Regions from separate parts of the Proteus appendicitidis genome, predicted to be linked through region 4. Evidence: predicted binding sites of a transcription regulator. Region 4 holds the regulator's gene; each other region holds the start of a gene.
The links. The regulator CRP, encoded in region 4, controls carbon source genes, mostly activating them, when cyclic AMP is high. The targets are predictions, from matches to a motif close to ATGTGANNNNNNTCACAT.

Region 1 (3,219 bases), 870 kb from region 4:
TTGATGCAATAGCGCTAATAATTTTTGTCCTTGCTCAGTAGGTTGAGGTGGAACAGTTCTGACTAATAGCGGTTGTCCAAATAAATTTTCTAACTGTTTGATACGCTGAGAAACGGCAGATTGTGTAATACATAACTTTTGCGCAGCTCTTTCAAAACCACGTTCTCGAATGACGGCATCAAGGGCTTGTAATGCTCGATAATCAGGGCGTTTCATTAACAGACTCTCTTCGATTTTATATTCTATTGCTTACTATGCCATATTTTTCGTTGTAATGAGTTAAAATGTTGCTTCTCAGTTTTTGATGTGTCTCGTGCTAGTTTTGAATGCAATATGCTATTCTTAGTCCATTAACGTGATAAATAAGGTTTTTCAAATGACTCAGGATGAATTGAAAAAAGCAGTAGGTTGGGCAGCGCTTGAATATGTAAAACCAGGCATGATTGTGGGTGTCGGTACTGGTTCTACGGCTTCTCACTTTATTGATGCATTAGCAACAATGAAAGGTCAAATCGAAGGCACAGTTTCAAGTTCAGAAGCATCAACTGCAAAATTAAAAAGTTATGGCATCCCTGTTTTCGACTGTAATGAAGTCGATTCTTTAGATATCTATGTTGATGGTGCAGATGAAATTAACCATCAAATGCAGATGATCAAAGGTGGTGGTGCTGCATTGACGCGTGAAAAAATCATTGCAGGTGTAGCGAAAACATTTATCTGCATCGTTGATGAATCTAAACAAGTCGATGTGTTAGGTAAATTCCCACTCCCCGTAGAAGTGATCCCAATGGCGCGCTCTTATGTTGCGCGTGAACTCGTTAAGTTAGGTGGTTTACCTGAATATCGTGAAAACGTGGTAACAGATAACGGTAACGTTATTTTAGACGTTCATAACTTAACTATCCTTAATCCTATTGAACTGGAAAACAAAATTAACAGTATTCCGGGGGTTGTAACCGTAGGATTATTTGCTAATCGTGGCGCAAATGTTGTTTTAATGGGCACCGCTGAAGGTGTGAAAACCATTAAATAATTCTTTTTAAGATAGGTAGCGATGGCTACCTATTTTTTAAATTATTTTAGAAACTGTAAATTCAGTGATATATATCACACGACAGTTATATCTCTCTTTAAAATCCTGCCATTTTCAAAGTCAAAATCATTTTACTCGGTAGAAAATCACTTTATTTACCGCTTATTCTGTCATCACTGCAATCGGTTGTATTGCCACAAAATCTATTTTTGTTATGTTGATGAGACAGGATTTTGTTTTTCATTAAATGTAATAACGATAGGGCAGGGTAAATGGTCAAAGTATCTTTGGAAAAAGAAAAAATAAAGTTTCTACTCCTTGAAGGTGTGCACCAAAGTGCAGTAGAAAATTTAAGAGCTGCGGGTTATACCAATATTGAATATCACAAAGGCGCATTATCGGAAGAAGAATTAAAAGAAGCTATCCGCGATGCACGTTTTGTTGGTCTTCGTTCCCGCACTCACTTAACAGAAGACATTTTTGCAGCGGCTGAAAAACTGGTTGCTGTGGGATGTTTCTGTATCGGTACTAATCAGGTTGATTTAGATGCTGCTGCTCGCCGCGGTATTCCCGTTTTTAACGCCCCGTTCTCAAACACTCGTTCCGTGGCTGAGATGGTACTTGGCGAATTACTGTTATTACTACGTCGTATCCCTGAAGCAAATGCGAAGGCGCATCGTGGAATTTGGGATAAACAAGCCAAAGGCTGTTTTGAAGCACGAGGTAAAAAACTGGGTATTATTGGTTATGGTCACATTGGTACTCAGTTAGGTATTTTGGCAGAAAGCGTTGGTTTAGATGTTTATTTTTATGATATTGAAAATAAACTACCATTAGGTAATGCAACACAAATTCGTCATCTCTCTGAGCTATTGAATATGTGTGACATTGTCAGCTTACATGTGCCAGAAACACCATCAACCAAGAATATGATTGGGCATGAAGAAATTCAGCGCATGAAACCCGGCTCCATTCTTATCAATGCTTCTCGTGGCACTGTGGTTGATATTCCTGCGTTATCTCAAGCATTAGAATCAAAACATTTATCTGGTGCTGCGGTTGACGTATTCCCATCAGAGCCGGGCGCAAATAACGATCCTAACGATCCGTTTGTATCTGAACTTATCAAATTTGATAATGTGATATTAACACCACATATCGGTGGCTCTACCCAAGAAGCACAAGAAAACATTGGTTATGAAGTTGCGGGTAAATTAGCGAAATATTCAGATAACGGCTCTACATTATCTGCTGTTAACTTTCCAGAAGTATCACTGCCAAGCCATGGTGATGATGTAAACCGTTTACTGCATATTCATGAAAACCGCCCAGGTATGATGAATAGCATCAATAAAGTGTTTACTGAAGAAAATATCAACGTAGCCGCACAGTATTTACGTACATCAGGTAACGTAGGTTATGTTGTAATTGATATTACAACACAAACAAAAGCTCAAGCTGAATTAGTGTTACAAAAAATCAAAGCATTACCGGGAACTATCCGTGCTCGTATGCTTTACTAATTATTGATAAGTTATCTGTGATCTATTGAAGGCTCGAAATATCGAGCCTTTTTTGTATCTTTTAATTTTTATTTATTGAATTTGTTGCTGCCATAATTGGTAATAGAGCGCTTGATTTTCTATTAAATGAGCGTGTGTACCTTCTTCTAGTACTCGTCCTTTATCTATTACATAGATATAATCTGAATGCGCTAATGTATTTAGACGATGTGCAATACTGATGACGGTTCTGTTTTTACAAATCTGAGGCAAGTTAGCTAAAATTTGTGCCTCTGATCCATAATCTAATGCTGATGTTGCTTCATCTAAAATAAGAATACGAGGATCTGTTAATAAAGCTCTAGCAAGTGCGATACGTTGACGTTGCCCTCCTGATAAATTGTGACCTCTTTCTCCAACTTGAGTATTAAAGCCTAAAGGAAGTTGCTCAATAAAGTCTAAAGCTCCTGCAAGTTGAGCAGCTTCTGTTATTTCTTCTTCACTGGCATTCGGTTTTGATAAACGAATGTTTTCAAGAATTGAACCACTAAATAAAAAGCTCTCTTGTAAAACGATACTCATGCTTTGGCGTAGAGATAAAGGATCAGCGATAGCTAAATCCATGCCATCAATATAAATTTTTCCTTGCTGGGGCGTATAAAAGCGTTGAATTAAGCGAGTGAG
Region 2 (3,219 bases), 840 kb from region 4:
CTCCGCTGAAGCTGTTTTTTCAATCATATCAGCATCTAAACCACATAAACCTTGATAAACCCAACTGGTAAATTCACTCTCACGCAACGCATTACCCCAAGCAATTGGTCGAATACCTTTCCAACGCTCATTTAAGAAATGGGCAAGCTGTTGTTCTGATTCATGAGGAGTCGTGACTTGTAAACGGTTTAATAAACCCGCAGCACGACAAGCACAAAGCTCACCTTGGCATGTTCCCATCCCCACACGAGTACGGCGACGTAAATCAAGTAAGTTATTGACGGTTAAAGAGTTAACCGCATAGCGAACTTCCCCTGCGGTAACAGCTTCACATTCACAGACTAAACTCTTATCACTGCGTTCATTACTCAATAATTTATTCGCCAAATCACCGTGACGATAAACTGCAGAACCACGAATTGGCGCAGGCAATGAAACAACACTACGTAATGCTTGCTCTGCAGATTGGCGAGAGCCAGGTAAGGCTTCTTCTGCGGTTGTACATTTAGCAGAGACATTTAATTTTTCGCAGATTTTATCTGTTGCCCATTCAGCCATTAAACGGTAAGTCATTAATTTACCGCCCGTAATGGTAATAAAGCCTTCTAATCCATCACGTTGCGCATGGTCGAGTAAAACAATACCACGGCTAACATTACGACCTGATGGATCATCATCACTTGCAACTAAAGGACGCACACCAGCATAAGCACGTAAAATGCGAGTTTGAGCCAATTTTGGCGCTAACATTGAACCTTCACGAATGAGAATATCGACTTCTTCTGGGGTGACATACATATTGTCGATTTCATCGTAAGGTACGCGTGTTGATGTTGTACCAATCAATGAAATGGTATCGCCAGGCACTAAAATATCGGCATCCGCAGGTTTACGACAGCGGTTAATCACCATATTGTTAATGCGATGACCCAAAATCAGCAACGCACCTTTGGCTGGGAACATACGAACTTTTAGCTCGCCATATTCAGCGATTTTTTGTCCCCAAATTCCCCCTGCATTTGCCACTATTTGCGCGCGAATTTCATACAGTTTTTTCGCTTGGTGATCGTAAACTTTCACACCTTTAACGCGGTCGCCTTCACGAACAAGCCCCACGACTTCATGATAAGTCAGTACTTGGGCACCATGTTCGCGGGCATCTAACATATTTGCGGCAGTTAAACGGAAAGGATCGACAGTACCATCTGGCACTTTAACCGCACCGATTAAATTCGGGTTAACAGATGGCTCTAAGCGAATGGCTTCTTCGGGTGAAATCGCTTGAGCATCAATACCTGCGGCTTGGCAAGATTGAATAAAAGTCTGTTGAAACTCTAAAGAATCTTCAGGAAGGGTAATAAAAAGGCCATCCGTTTTTTCAACACAATGACGAGCGACCCGTTTTAAAATCATGTTTTCTTCAATACACTCACGCGCTGACTCAGGGTCTGTTACTGCATAACGCGCACCACTGTGTAACAATCCATGATTTCGACCGGTTGCACCGGTTGCAATATCATGTCTTTCTAGCAGGATGCAACGTAATCCACGGCGTGCACAGTCTCTTGCCATGCCTGCACCGGTTGCTCCCCCGCCAATAATAATGACATCTGTTTCTGTCACTGGTGAACCGCTCATCATAGAGATGCCCTCTCACATTACATTCAGCAAACGCTTAATTATTCTTTAGCGTTAATTATAGTGTATAAGATACACAAAAAATGTGGTTAATGTTTGATAATGAGCAAAAACGAAAGAGAAACGCTCACGAGTGAAAAATTAAAACCACAAGTGTGATACTAATCACAAATTATTTAACAAAAACTATTTGATAAAGTTAACATATCACTCAAAATTGCACATCTTGAAAAATTATTCGACAACTGAGTAATACCTCACAGTAAATTTGATTGTATAAGTTTACTATTAAGTTCGTTAAAGAAAATTTTTTGATAACTTCACTGTTCGTTTTGTCATTATTTAATATCAACATATTAAAATAAAAGCCATCGGAGGCTAATATGTTAAGTCTGTTTAGACCTGCGCCACATAAAGCGCGTTTGCCAAAAGAGCAGATAGATCCTGTCTATCGTCGTCTGCGCTGGCAGATCTTTATGGGGATTTTCTTCGGTTACGCTGCTTATTATTTAGTAAGAAAAAACTTTGCACTAGCAATGCCTTATCTTGTAGAAGAAGGGTTCTCTAAAGGTGACCTAGGTTTTGCTTTATCAGGGATCTCGATTGCTTACGGTTTCTCTAAGTTTATCATGGGCTCATTCTCTGACCGTGCTAACCCTCGTTATTTCTTACCAGCAGGTCTTATTTTAGCCGCTTTAGTGATGCTATTTATGGGCTTTGTACCATGGGCAACTTCGAGCATTATGATAATGTTCGTTCTGTTGTTCCTTTGTGGTTGGTTCCAAGGTATGGGTTGGCCTCCTTGTGGACGTACAATGGTACACTGGTGGTCACAAAAAGAACGTGGCGGGATCGTTTCTATCTGGAACTGTGCGCATAACGTTGGTGGTGGCTTACCTCCATTACTGTTCTTATTAGGTATGGCATGGTTTAACGACTGGAAAGCAGCGTTATATATGCCAGCATTTGCGGCAATCTTAGTTGCTATGATTGCATTCGCATTAATGCGTGATACACCACAATCTTGTGGTCTTCCACCAATTGAAGAATACAAAAACGACTATCCACCTGATTATAAAGAAACTGACGAGCAAGAGCTGACTGCAAAAGAAATCTTTATGAAGTATGTGTTCCCTAACAAACTTCTGTGGATGATTGCGATTGCTAACGTGTTTGTTTACTTACTGCGTTATGGCGTACTGGACTGGTCACCGACTTATCTGCGTGAAGTAAAAGACTTCGCAATGGATAAATCATCATGGGCTTACTTCTTATATGAATACGCTGGTATCCCAGGCACACTGCTGTGTGGTTGGATGTCGGATAAAGTATTCAGAGGTAACCGTGGTGCAACAGGCGTGTTCTTCATGACCTTAGTAACTATCGCAACTATCGTATTCTGGATGAACCCAGCGGGTAACCCGAATGTTGATATGGCGTGTATGTTAATCATCGGTTTCTTAATCTACGGTCCTGTTATGTTGATTGGTCTGCATGCGCTAGAGCTTGCACCGAAAAAAGCAGCAGGTACAGCAGCAGGCTTTACCGGTCTATTCGGTTACTTAGGTGGTTCTGTTGCAG
Region 3 (3,219 bases), 1.1 Mb from region 4:
TTTCAAGACAAAATTTATCGAAATTTATGCGGGGATTAAAATCTTTAGGATTTATTGCTCAAAATCGTTCAGAAAAAGACAAGCGTGAGTTTATTACCCATTTAACGAATGAAGGTCACGCTTTTTTAGCAAGAGCAGCATTAGGTCGAAAACAAAATGCAGAGAAAATAAGTAAATGTTTAACGCTCGGAGAACAAACATTATTTATTGAATTAAGTCAGAAAATTATTAATGCATTAACACCTGAAAAATCAGGTATGGATAATAATTAACTTCACCGCTTTAATGGCTTTAATAGCCCTTCTAAACCTTCAATTTTAATTGCTAAGGTCATCTCCATGAGTTGGCCAAGCTTACCTTCAGGAAACTCGCCTTTCTTTGCAAACCACAATAAATACTCTTCAGGTAAATCAACTAGCATACGCCCTTTGTACTTACCAAATGGCATTTGTGTGTTTGCTATATCGATAAGGTGCTGTTTCTCTAGCATGTTCTCTACCACGTTGTCATTGAAGGAATAGAACCGATTATAGGGCAATTTAAAGATAAAAAAAGCAGTACCCGAAGGTACTGCTTGATTTTCTATCACTTGATTAGTGACTCAGTTTACATTGTTATTTTGTTCACATGCTATTTGTTTTATCTTCAGAGATTAAACAAACAGACCTGCAATAGCTGCTGATAAGAAGCTTACCAATGTAGAGCCAAACAGTAATTTCAGACCGAAACGAGACACAACGTTACCTTGTACTTCGTTTAGACCTTTAATCGCACCTGCAACAATCCCGATTGAAGAGAAGTTAGCAAATGAAACTAAGAATACAGATAAGATACCAACAGAGCGTGGTGAAATTTCAGCAGCGATATCTTGTAAGCTACCCATTGCAACGAATTCGTTAGACACTAATTTAGTTGCCATAACACTACCAACACGTAATGCATCTTGCTCTGGCACGCCAATAACCCATGCTAATGGATAGAAAACGTAACCTAAACAATCTTGGAAGCTAATACCGAAAATCATGCTGAAAATCGCATTCACTGCTGCGATTAATGCAATGAAACCAATCAGCATTGCAGCAACGATTAATGCCACTTTGAAACCTGCTAAGATGTATTCGCCTAACATTTCAAAGAAGCTTTGACCTTCATGCAGATTACCCATTTGAATATCTTCTTCATTCTCAACAGAGTATGGGTTAATCACAGAAAGGACGATAAAGGTACTGAACATATTCAGTACTAGAGCAGCAACGACATACTTTGGATCTAGCATTGTCATGTATGCACCAACAATTGACATTGATACGGTTGACATTGCTGTTGCAGCCATAGTGTACATACGACGCTGAGACATTTTGCCTAATACATCTTTATAGGCAATAAAGTTCTCTGATTGACCAAGAACCAGTGAGCTAACTGCGTTGAATGATTCCAATTTCCCCATACCGTTCACTTTAGAAAGTACAGTACCGATAATGCGGATCACGAAAGGTAATACTTTGATATGCTGAAGAATACCAATTAATGCAGAAATAAAGATAATTGGACATAAAACATTCAGGAAGAAGAATGCTAAACCACCTTTCATCATGCCACCGAATACGAATTCAGTACCTTGTGCGGCATAACCTAATAAGTGATCAAATAATCCAGCGAAGCCACGAACAAAGCCTTCACCAACATCAGAGTTGAGGAAGAACCATGCTAATGCGATTTCAATAACTAATAACTGCACGATATAACGCAGACGGATCCCTTTGCGGTTGTTACTCGCAACGAATGCTAATGCGCCAATAACGGCGAGTGCTAAAACGAAGTGAATGATAGAGGACATGCATGCTCCAAAAATAAAAATAAATCTTGTAGAGCATTTTATGTAACGCGTAACATTAGGATGTGACTATTGTCACAATCTCATGAAACCGCATACACACTATTTATTAAATAAGATAGGTTGATCACACTTTGAAAGTTACTTAAGAAACATAAAATGTAAATTTGACTTAAGTAAAAATGCCACTGAGAAGGTTTCCCAGTAGCATTTATTAAATATTAGAATGATTATTTTGATTGATCAAGTAATCGTATCATTTCATCTTCATCGATAACAGTTATCCCTAACTCATTAGCTTTCACTAACTTAGAGCCTGCGGCTTCACCCGCAATCACCATATCGGTTTTTTTAGAAACGCTTCCGCTCACTTTTGCGCCTAACGCGACTAATCTGTCTTTTGCTTCATCACGCGTTAACTGTGAAAGTGACCCCGTTAACACAACAGTTTTACCCGCAAAAGGATTATCGCCCGCTTCATGAGCCACAATAATAGGCGCTTGCCATGTAATACCGGCATCATTGATCAATTGTTCAATAACCGTTCTATTGTGTTCCTCTTGGAAAAAATTAACGACATGTTTAGCCACAACATCGCCTACATCAGGGACTGATTTTAGCGCTTCTACATCTGCATTTCGTAATGCATCAAGCGTTGAGAAATGTGTTGTCAGTCCACTTGCGGTTGCTTCGCCAACTTCTCGGATACCAAGTGCATAAATAAAACGCGCAAATGTCGTTGATTTAGCCTTATCTAAAGCAGTGATCAGTTTTTTAGCTGATTTTTCGCCCATTCGTTCTAAACCAGATAAGATTTTTTCATCTAAGCGGAAGAGATCTGCTGGCGTTTTGACATATTCTTTCTCAACCAGTTGGTCGATAATTTTATCGCCCATTCCATCCACATCCATAGCTCGACGTGAAACAAAATGTTTAAGTGCTTCTTTGCGTTGCGCTCCACAAATTAAGCCACCAGTACAACGTGCAACAGCTTCACCTTCAATGCGCTCAACATCAGAATCACAAATAGGACAATGTGTCGGAAAAATAATTTCTTGAGCATCATCAGGGCGCTTCTCTTCAATCACACTGACAACCTGAGGAATAACATCACCTGCTCGACGAATAACTACTGTATCGCCAATACGTATCCCTAAACGTTCAATTTCATCAGCATTGTGTAACGTTGCATTACTCACAACAACACCTGCAACCTGAACAGGTTCTAAACGTGCAACAGGCGTAATAGCGCCAGTACGCCCTACTTGAAATTCGACATCTTTGATAATCGTCATTTGCTCTTGAGCTTGGAATTTATAAGCAATAGCCCAACGCGGCGCTCTTGAGACAAAACCTAGCTCTTCTTGCAGTGCAATATCATCAAC
Region 4 (3,219 bases):
GGCGCAGAAGCGAATGAGGCAGCATTTAAATTAGCGCGCCATTATGCCATTACTCGCCATAGCCCTTATAAAACTAAAATTATTGCTTTTCACCATGCATTCCATGGCAGAACACTGTTTACAGTCTCTGTTGGTGGGCAACCTAAATATGCAGATGGTTTTGGCCCTAAGCCTGCAGATATCGTACACGTCCCCTTTAATGATTTAGATGCGGTTAAAGCGGTAATGGACGATCACACTTGTGCTGTTGTTTTAGAGCCAGTTCAAGGTGAAGGTGGCGTAACGGCGGCAACACCTGAGTTTATGAGAGGGCTACGTGAATTGTGCGATAAGCATCAAGCGCTGCTTGTTCTTGATGAAGTACAAACGGGTATGGGGCGTACAGGCAAGCTTTTCGCCTATATGAACTATGATGTGACACCCGACATTATTACAACCGCAAAAGCACTAGGAAGTGGTTTTCCACTTAGTGCAATGTTAACAACACATGAGATAGCTTCTGCAATGGGTGTCGGAACTCATGGTACAACTTATGGTGGCAATCCATTAGCTTGTGCCGTGGGTAATGTCGCATTTGATTTAATTAATACACCGGAGGTATTGGAGGGTGTAGAAAAGCGCTATCAATGGATTGTGGATGAACTGGCGGCAATCAATCAAGTTTATAATGTCTTTTCGCAAATTCGTGGGCAAGGTTTATTGATTGGTGCGCAATTGGCACCACAATATGAAGGTAAAGCTAAAGAGTTACTCGGTCTTGCTGCCAAACATGGCTTAATGATGTTAAACGCAGGAGCCGATGTGATGCGTTTTACACCATCGTTAATTATTACCCAAGAAGAGCTACAAGAAGGAATGGTGGCATTAAAAGCGGCTATTGCGGAATTTGTAGCAGGGTAGTATCGACTAAAAACCCCATCAACGAGGATGGGGTTTACATATAAAAGTCTATCAATAGCCCTTTTATGGGCTATTGTTTATTCGAGCGGGGAAACTTAGCGAGTCCCGTAAACGACGATAGTTTTACCGTGTGCGGAGATCAAGTTTTGATCTTCCAGCATTTTCAGAATACGGCCTACAGTTTCGCGTGAACAACCAACGATTTGACCAATTTCCTGACGTGTAATTTTAATTTGCATGCCATCAGGATGCGTCATTGCATCGGGTTGTTTTGCTAAGTTTAATAAGGTTTGTGCAATACGACCTGTTACATCAAGGAAAGCAAGGTTACCTACTTTTTCTGATGTGGTTTGTAATCTGTTCGCCATTTGAGCAGAAAGGCGCATCAGAATATCAGGGTTAACCTGAATTAATTGGCGGAATTTTTTATAGGAAATTTCTGCTACTTCACAGGCTGTTTTTGCTCTAACCCATGCACTACGTTCTTGATCTTCTTCAAATAATCCAAGTTCACCGATGAAATCCCCCTGATTTAGGTAGGAGAGGATCATTTCTTTTCCTTCTTCATCTTTAATAAGAACAGCCACGGAACCTTTAACAATATAATAAAGTGTTTCCGCTTTCTCACCTTGGTGGATCAGCGTGCTCTTGGATGGATATTTGTGAATATGGCAGTGTGACAAAAACCATTCAAGAGTCGGGTCTGTTTGCGGCTTGCCGAGAACCATTCGCGTTATCCTCTGTACGTTAAATGCAGCCTTTCAAAACGGATAGGTTCCCTTTTGAGACAGCGTGCTTAAAAATCCTATCTTTACCTATTAACTTCCTGAGAACACGGTAAGTTAATATGGAGTAGATTATAATAAATGAGAAAATAATGCATTGATCTTAACCACTATCATCAAGCAGATATTGTTTTTAACACAATTAGTGCATTAAGTCTCGTTTTACGCAGTCAGCATAATAAACCTATTTGCTAATTGCCAGTTGAATTATGAGTATGTACTCTTTTAGTTTCTGTCATCTTTAGGGGAAAATAAATGGAAGCGAGAGTTAAGTGGGTTGAAGATTTATCTTTTGTTGGCGAATCTTCATCTGGCCATCAAATTATGATGGATGGGAATTCGGGTGATAAAGCCCCAAGCCCAATGGAAATGGTATTAATTGCTGCGGGTGGATGTAGCGCGATTGATGTCGTGAGTATTTTACGTAAAGGTCGTCACCAAGTAACTGATTGTGAAGTAAAATTAACATCAGAACGACGCGAAGAAGCCCCTCGTTTATTTACGGATATCAATTTACATTTTATTGTTTCTGGTAAAGAGTTAACGGATAAAATCGTAGAACGCGCCGTTCAATTATCGGCAGAAAAATATTGTTCTGTTTCTTTAATGCTAGGAAAAGCAGCCAATATTACGCATTCATTTGAAATAAAAGATGCTGACTAATTTTGATATTTTAAAATAAAGTTTAATCTGAAAAATAATATCCCTTAATTAATGGGATATTATTTTTATAGAGATAAATTTTATTTTGGTTAACTTATCTTTTCGCCATTTAATAATTTTTTGACTAATGGCGCCATAATTAATTCCATCGCTAATCCTAATTTCCCGCCCGGTACAACAATAGTATTTATTGTTGACATAAAGGAGCCATGCAACATCGCAAGTAAATAGGGAAAATCAATATCGGTTAAGCCTCGAAAACGAATAACAATAAAGCTCTCATCGAGAGTGGGGATCGCTTTGGCAGAAAAGGGGTTTGAAGTATCAACCGTCGGAACGCGTTGGAAGTTAATGTGAGTGCGTGAGAATTGAGGAATAATATAGCTAATATAATCATCCATTGAGCGTACAACCGAATCTCTTACCGCCTCTTGTGAATGCCCTCGTTCTGTGGTGTCTCGAATGAGTTTTTGTATCCACTCAAGGTTTACGATAGGTACAACGCCCACTAATAAATCAACATGTTGTGCAACATCATGTTCGTTGGTAACTACACCCCCGTGTAACCCTTCATAAAAAAGAACATCGGTATTATTTGGCAACGGCTCCCAAGGGGTAAATGTACCCGGTAATTGGTTATAGGGAGTGGCTTCATCATAAGAGTGTAGATATTTGCGAGATTGACCTTGCCCTGTATCACTATACTGACTTAAGGTCTTACTCAGTAAGCTAAAATCATTTGCTTCAGGGCCAAAATAACTGATATGTCTACCTTGTTCTCTGGCTTTTCTTATCGCCATATCCATTTCAGGACGGGTATAGCGATGGAAGCTATCTCCATCAATCAATGCTGCATTTGCATTGAGTTGTT

Region 1: the regulator CRP is predicted to act here: its motif matches at 1,096-1,113, upstream of serA (phosphoglycerate dehydrogenase).
Region 2: the regulator CRP is predicted to act here: its motif matches at 1,792-1,809, upstream of glpT (glycerol-3-phosphate transporter).
Region 3: the regulator CRP is predicted to act here: its motif matches at 1,898-1,915, upstream of QQS39_RS12855 (NupC/NupG family nucleoside CNT transporter).

Annotation. Positions count from the first base shown of each region.
Region 1 is NZ_CP127389.1:2,905,937-2,909,155, reverse strand. It holds gene QQS39_RS13690 (LysR family transcriptional regulator ArgP) at 1-216, opposite strand, end outside; gene rpiA (ribose-5-phosphate isomerase RpiA) at 377-1,033, shown strand; gene serA (phosphoglycerate dehydrogenase) at 1,306-2,556, shown strand; gene QQS39_RS13675 (type I secretion system permease/ATPase) at 2,629-3,219, opposite strand, start outside.
Region 2 is NZ_CP127389.1:510,393-513,611, reverse strand. It holds gene glpA (anaerobic glycerol-3-phosphate dehydrogenase subunit A) at 1-1,641, opposite strand, end outside; gene glpT (glycerol-3-phosphate transporter) at 2,022-3,219, shown strand, end outside.
Region 3 is NZ_CP127389.1:2,723,117-2,726,335, forward strand. It holds gene QQS39_RS12845 (MarR family winged helix-turn-helix transcriptional regulator) at 1-272, shown strand, start outside; gene QQS39_RS12850 (DUF3820 family protein) at 275-490, opposite strand; gene QQS39_RS12855 (NupC/NupG family nucleoside CNT transporter) at 653-1,837, opposite strand; gene ligA (NAD-dependent DNA ligase LigA) at 2,065-3,219, opposite strand, start outside.
Region 4 is NZ_CP127389.1:3,776,676-3,779,894, reverse strand. It holds gene argD (bifunctional acetylornithine/succinyldiaminopimelate transaminase) at 1-900, shown strand, start outside; gene crp (cAMP-activated global transcriptional regulator CRP) at 996-1,628, opposite strand; gene QQS39_RS17250 (OsmC family protein) at 1,941-2,348, shown strand; gene QQS39_RS17245 (phosphoribulokinase) at 2,438-3,219, opposite strand, start outside.